One region of the Calidithermus terrae genome, then DNA from elsewhere that is predicted to be linked to it. Evidence: riboswitches for the same ligand, from Rfam matches in the RefSeq annotation. Region 1 holds a riboswitch; the other holds the start of a gene.
The links. A riboswitch is a leader RNA that binds a small molecule or an ion and turns the genes downstream of it on or off. The one in region 1 is predicted to bind cobalamin.
Positions count from the first base shown of each region.

Region 2: another riboswitch for cobalamin. It lies ahead of Mterra_RS11755 (ABC transporter substrate-binding protein); the one in region 1 lies ahead of nrdI (class Ib ribonucleoside-diphosphate reductase assembly flavoprotein NrdI).

Region 1 covers NZ_QXDL01000013.1:15,617-18,650, reverse strand. Annotated here, with positions in the region: gene nrdE (class 1b ribonucleoside-diphosphate reductase subunit alpha) at 1-366, opposite strand, end outside; gene nrdI (class Ib ribonucleoside-diphosphate reductase assembly flavoprotein NrdI) at 377-748, opposite strand; cobalamin riboswitch at 967-1,089, opposite strand; gene Mterra_RS02950 (bactofilin family protein) at 1,215-1,604, shown strand; gene accD (acetyl-CoA carboxylase, carboxyltransferase subunit beta) at 1,707-2,561, shown strand; gene Mterra_RS02940 (acetyl-CoA carboxylase carboxyltransferase subunit alpha) at 2,545-3,034, shown strand, end outside.
Region 2 covers NZ_QXDL01000095.1:927-3,960, reverse strand. Annotated here, with positions in the region: gene Mterra_RS11765 (RtcB family protein) at 1-1,199, opposite strand, end outside; tRNA gene Mterra_RS11760 (tRNA-Leu) at 1,502-1,588, opposite strand; cobalamin riboswitch at 1,697-1,867, shown strand; gene Mterra_RS11755 (ABC transporter substrate-binding protein) at 2,010-2,873, shown strand; gene Mterra_RS11750 (FecCD family ABC transporter permease) at 2,944-3,034, shown strand, end outside.

The sequences.
Region 1 (3,034 bases):
GTAGGCGCGGGCTTTTTCCAGGTCTCCCTGGGCCAGGTGCAGCGCCACCGCCAGCACCCGGTCCTCGTAGCGCTCGAGGTAGTGACGCTTGTCGTCGGAGCGCAGCGCGTAGTCCTTGTAGAACTTGGAGATCGCCATGAAGGACTGGAACTCGAAGCCGTAGCCGTAGGCCAATGCGGAGAGTTCGGCGATGGCTTCCTCGCTGTAGCGCTCGAAGAAATTCTCGTAGTAGCCTTCTGCGACCAGTGTCCGCACCCGCTCGAGGGGGGTGCGGAAGGTCCGCAGTTTTCCGGCGACCTCGGCTGCGAACTCCCGCACCGCCTCCCGGTCGCGCTCGAGCTGGAAAAACCCATCTCTCTTTTGCAAGACTTCGCTGTTAAGCTCGAGGTAGCGCAAGCGCCCTCACCCCTTCCCAAAAGCGCGCGACGTCCTCCGTCCGGCCTGAAAGCTCGAATTTGTGGATCACCTCAAAGCCGAACGACGCCGCGAGGCGGTCGGCGGCTCTGGCGTAGTTGGAACCCCAGTTGCGGTTGCCGCTGGCTGCGACCGCGCGGATGCGGGCCTGGTTGCGCCGGGCGAAGCGCTCGACCTCCAGCGGCACTTGGCCCAGCCCGGTGGTGTAGGTCAGGAGCACGCAGGGCTCGCCGACCTCCTCCTCACCCGTGCGGATTCGCAGCAGCCTGGGCGCAGGCAGCTTGCGCACGAAGCGCTCGACATTGCCGGTTTTGGAAGCATAGACGATGAGCAAGGGTCACCTCGGGTTTGCCGATGATCAAACGCGAGAAAGTCCTGCGTCCTACGCCAAACGCAAGATGCCAAACGCAAGACGCAAGGCGCCTAACGTCGAACGCGAAAAACGCCGATAGTCGCTCTACGCGATGCGCCACAGGCCGTGCGCGCGTTTATGCTGAGCTTAGCTGTAAGGGAAAATTCACCTTTACCATCCTTTCCGCCCCTGACGCGGGGGCGAGGGATAGGATCTGGGCAGGCGTTCGGGCTTACGGGGTCAGGCCCCGATCACCGTTGCGCGACAGCGGCGGGTTCACACCGCACTTCCCCTGTCTCCAGGCCCAGAGACCACATCTTGTGGTCTCTGCCGAGAAATCTACTACGGGTTGAGTACCTTGTCTATAGGCCCGTAGGGTTCCTTTGGCTTTCCTTCATCTGTCCGGGGCCGGGTCCAGTCCCGGCTGGGCGAGGGGTAAACTGAGCCGATGCTGAGTCGTGGTAAGTCTTCACCCAACGCTTCGCTGACCTATTTGGCCGAGGGCACCGAGCTCGAGGGCAACCTCAAGGCCAAGGGGCAGGTGCGCATCGACGGGACGGTGCGGGGCTCGGTGCTGGTGGAGGGCGAGCTCGAGATCGGGCCCACCGGCTTTATCGAGGGGGAGCAGGTCAAGGCCAAGAACGCCCACGTGCAGGGCAAGGTGCGGGCGGCCGTCGCGGTGGAGGGCAAGCTCACCCTCACCAAGAGCGGGCAGCTCGAGGGCGACGTGCGCGCGCGGGCGCTCGACATCGAGGCGGGGGCGGTGTTCATCGGGCGCAGCCAGACCGGGGAGGTCAAGGCCGCGCTGCCCCAGCCGTCCAAAACGGCCAGCGAGTAAGCCGCCCAGGTGGCTCGGAGGGCGATTTGTACGGCCCTCCGGGCATTTTCTTAGACCGCGTAAAGGCAAAACCCCTGCCAAAAGCGGTAAAGTGGTTGGGCTGTGGCCCTCGAACGTTTGTTCCGCCGTCGGCGCACCCAGGGTGAAGTCCGCGACGTCCCCGAGCTGTGGACGCGCTGCCCGAGCTGCGATGCGCCCATTTACAAGAAAGACCTCGAGCAAAACCTCTACGTCTGCCCCAAGTGCAGCCACCACATGCGCTTCCCGGCCATGCGCCGCATCGAGTCCCTGGCCGACGCCGGCTCCTTCGAGCAGACCACCCGCCTCAAGCCCGCCGACCCTTTGCACTTCACCGACACCGAGCCCTACGCCAAGCGCCTCGAGCGCTACCAGAAGGAGGCCGGCCGCCCCGACGCCATCGTGGGCGGGCGCTGCCTGATCGGCGGCGTGCCCAGCGTGCTGATGGTCATGGACGCGGCCTTCGCCGGGGGCTCGATGGGCAGCGTGGTGGGGGAGGAGATCACCCGCGGCGCCGAGCTCGCCGCCCAGGAGGGCCGCGCGCTGGTGATCGTCTCGGCCTCGGGCGGGGCGCGCATGCAGGAGGCCGCCCTCTCGCTGATGCAGATGGCCAAGACCACCCTGGCCCTCGACCGGCTGTGGGCCAAGCGCCTGCCCTACGTCTCCATCCTCACCGACCCCACCACCGGGGGCGTCACCGCCAGCTTCGCCGCCATCGCCGACGTGATCCTCGCCGAGCCGGGCGCCCTCATCGGCTTCGCCGGGCCCCGGGTGATCAAGCAGACCATCCGCCAGGACCTGCCCGAGGGCTTCCAGCGCTCGGAGTTTTTGCTCAAGCACGGCATGGTGGACAAGGTCGTTGACCGCCGGATGCTGAAGGAGGCGGTGGCGCGCGTGCTCAAGCAGCTCGCAGGAGGTGCCCGTGCCGCTGGAGTTTGAGAAGCCCATCCTCGAGCTCGAGGCCCGCATCGCCGAGCTCGAGAAGTACGCCCAGGAGAGCGGCGTGGGCCTGGAGGGCGAGCTGTCGGTGCTGCGCGAGCGGCTCAAGAAGCTGCAGAGCGACACCTACGGCGGCCTCTCCCGCTGGCAGCGGGTTCAGCTCGCCCGCACCCCGGGCCGCCCCACCACCCTCGACGTGCTCAACGGGGTCTTCCAGGACTTCTTCGAGCTCTCCGGCGACCGCACCTTCTCCGACGACTCGGCCATCGTGGGCGGGCTGGCCTACCTCGAGGGCACCCCGGTCGTGGTCTGCGGCCAGCAGAAGGGCCGCGACACCAAGGAGAACATCCAGCGCAACTTCGGCATGCCCCACCCCGAGGGCTACCGCAAGGCCATGCGCCTGATGGACCTCGCCGACCGCTTCCGCCAGCCCTTCTTCGCCTTCATCGACACCCCCGGCGCCTACCCCGGCA
Region 2 (3,034 bases), on a different contig from region 1:
TCGTTGGCCCCGGCCATCACCACGATCAAAGGGCGCAGGGTGTGCAGCACCTCGACGGTCTTGCCCTGGGCCTCGAGCACCTCCGGCAGGCGGCGGTACACGTGGGGGCTCTCGTCGAGGCCGCCCCCGCGCAGGGTCACGCCCTTCTGCTTGAGCCACTTCTTCATCGCCCCCTGGGTGACCTGCCCCGGCTGGAGGATCTTCCCGGTCTTGCGGTCCACCTTGCCGAGGGCCTGGCGGCGGCTCATCACCCGGCCCGCGCCGTGGACGGTGGAGAAGAGCGCGGCTTCTTGCAGGGCGCGGGTTTGGGGGCCGGGGTCGGGGGTGCCCTGCAGGATCACCGCGTCGTCGCCCATGCTGCCGCCCACGAAGCCTTTCTGGCCGGGGAAGGCGGGGGTCGCGCCCTTGCGGACGACCACGTACTCCTCGCCGCCGTGGGTCTCCTTCCAGGCGAAGTTGTGGTGGTTGTGAACGAGCTCGAGCTCCCGCCCGCCCAAAATCTGCACCACCTTGCGGGCCACCCACTCCCGGCCCACGTAGGCGTAGCGCCCGGCCAGGTTCATGAGGGCCCAGTAGGCCTGGCCGAGTTCGGAGTTGAGGTCCAAGAGCGCCTCCACCTCGGCGCCCTTCGAGCCCCACGGGCGGTTCTGGGAGAGGGCCATGAAGCCCGAGGCGACGGTGTGGCCGAGTCCCCTCGAGCCGAAGTGCACGCCCACCCAGACGCGGTCCTGTTCATCGGCGAACACGTCCACGTAGTGGTTGCCCGAGCCCACGGTGCCGAGCTGGGCGCGGGCCTTCTCGCGCAGGGCCTCGCGCTCGCCCTTGCCGGGGACGGCCTCCCAGGCCGCGTCCTCGAAGAGGGGGTCGTTCACGGGGGCGTCGTCCGACTTGTTGGAGCGCCCGACGCCGAAGGAGATGGTGCCGGCGATCTCGTCGGCGAGGGCCTCGAGGTGGGGCGCGATCTGTCCGAGCTTCAAGTCGGTGCGGATGGCGGCGCAGCCGCAAGCGATATCGAAGCCAACCCCGGCTACCGAGACCTTGTCGCGGTAGGCCGCTACTCCTCCAATGGGCATGATGTAGCCCACGTGTGAGTCGGCGCATAGCACCGCCCGCTCAGCCCTTTCGTAAACCTGGCGGATCTGGTCTATGGTTTCCCTGTCGGGGTTTCCGAAGACGACGATCCCGTTTTCAATCCGCATCGGTGTGCGCCTCGCTTTTATAAAGGTCTTGATGAACTCGACTTGAGGTGTCGGAAGTTAATGCCACGCACCTTTTGCCCGCACTCGGCACAGCGCATAGGTCGAGTGTAAAGAAGCATTGGGAAAAATAAAACAGCCCGCTGCTCGAGCGGGCCGGTCGAAAAGCGGCTTTCAGCCGACGCGACAACCCGCCGCCCGCGTGAGCGCACGCAGGGAATTCGCGCTGGGTTGGGGCATCCGGCCAAACATGCGGTTTTACACCTCCAAAAGGGTAGGGGCGATGCGCGCATCGCCCCTACGTCTGGTGCCGGGAGCGGGACTTGAACCCGCATGAGCTTGCGCTCGCTACCCCCTCAAGATAGTGTGTCTACCAGTTCCACCATCCCGGCAAGGGCAAAGGACAGTTTAGGAGCCAAGGCCCGGCTTGTCAAGGATGCCCCCGCCCTTGCCAACTGACCGGGGCGGGTGTAGTGTGACCCTGAGCCCGCTAGGGTGACACAGCTCGGCCCGTCCTTGGTGCTGTGGCGCGTAGCCGCAGCTTAAAGTGGGGAAACCGGTGAAGCCCATCGGGGCCAGTCCGGTACTGTCGCGCAACGGTGAGGGTGCATTGGGACCGACCTCCGGTCACCGCCTCGAGTCCGAATACCTGCCAAGGAGCCTCCCGACCCGATTAAGGAGGCACCTCTCGCAAGAAGGGGGAGTATTCGGGGAACCACCGCTTTTCGGATGCCCCTGCTCCCGCAGGGGCGTTTTCTATGCCCCAACCTCCGCGTGAAGGCCGAGCGCCCGTGGGCGGCTCAGGAGGCATAGATGAAGCGTGTGTGGTTGTTCGTGCTGAGCCTGCTGTTTTCCCTGGCCTTTGCCCAGTTCCCGCGCACCCTCAAGGACGACCTGGGGCGCGAGGTGACGGTCCAGGCCGCCCCCAAGCGCGTGGTGGCGATGCTGCCCTCGATCAGCGAGACGGTGTGCGCCATGGACGCCTGCGGCCGGCTGGTGGGGGTGGACGACTACTCCGACTACCCCGCCCAGGTGACCCGGCTGCCCCGGGTGGGCGGGCTGTACAACCCCAACCTCGAGGCCATCGTCGCCCTCAAGCCGGATCTGGTGTTCGTCTCGGTCTACGGCAAGCTGCACGAGGGGCTCGAGAAGGCGGGGGTCAAGACCTTCGCGATCAAGACCGAGAGCTACGACGACATCTTCCGCACCATCCGGCTGCTGGGCCGGGTGCTGGGCCTGGAGGGGCAGGGCGAGCGGCTGGTGGCGCGGGTGCAGAAAGAGGTCTTCGAGGTCGAGAGCCTGGCGGCGAAGGCCAAGAACCGGCCCACCGTCTACTACGAGATCGACCCCACCCCCTACAGCGTGGGCCCCGACTCCTTCATCGGCGTGCTCATCGCCAAGGCCCGCGGCGTGAACATCCTGCCCAAGGAGCTGGGCCTGTTCCCCCAGGTCAGCCCCGAGCTGGTCGTGCAGAAGAACCCCCAGGTGATCATCCTCACCCACCCCGGGCTGGCCGACCTCAAGAAGCGGCCGGGCTGGGCGGGGATCCGCGCGGTGCAGGCGGGCCGCTTCTGCTCCTTCACCGGCGACGGCGACAACCTGCTCTCGCGCCCGGGCCCGCGGGTGGCCCAGGGGCTCAAGCTGCTGGTGGCCTGCCTGCACCCCGAGCTGAGGTGAGAGGGCCGTGGTGAGAGCCCCCGCGCTCCCCTCCGGCCGCCTGCCCCTGCGCCTGGGGGTGACGGCCGCGATGCTGGGCCTGCTGGCGCTGGGGCTGGTGCTGGGGGTCGGCTTCGGCGCGGTCCCGGTGAGCCCGGCCGAGGTGCTGCGGGCGCTGGCGG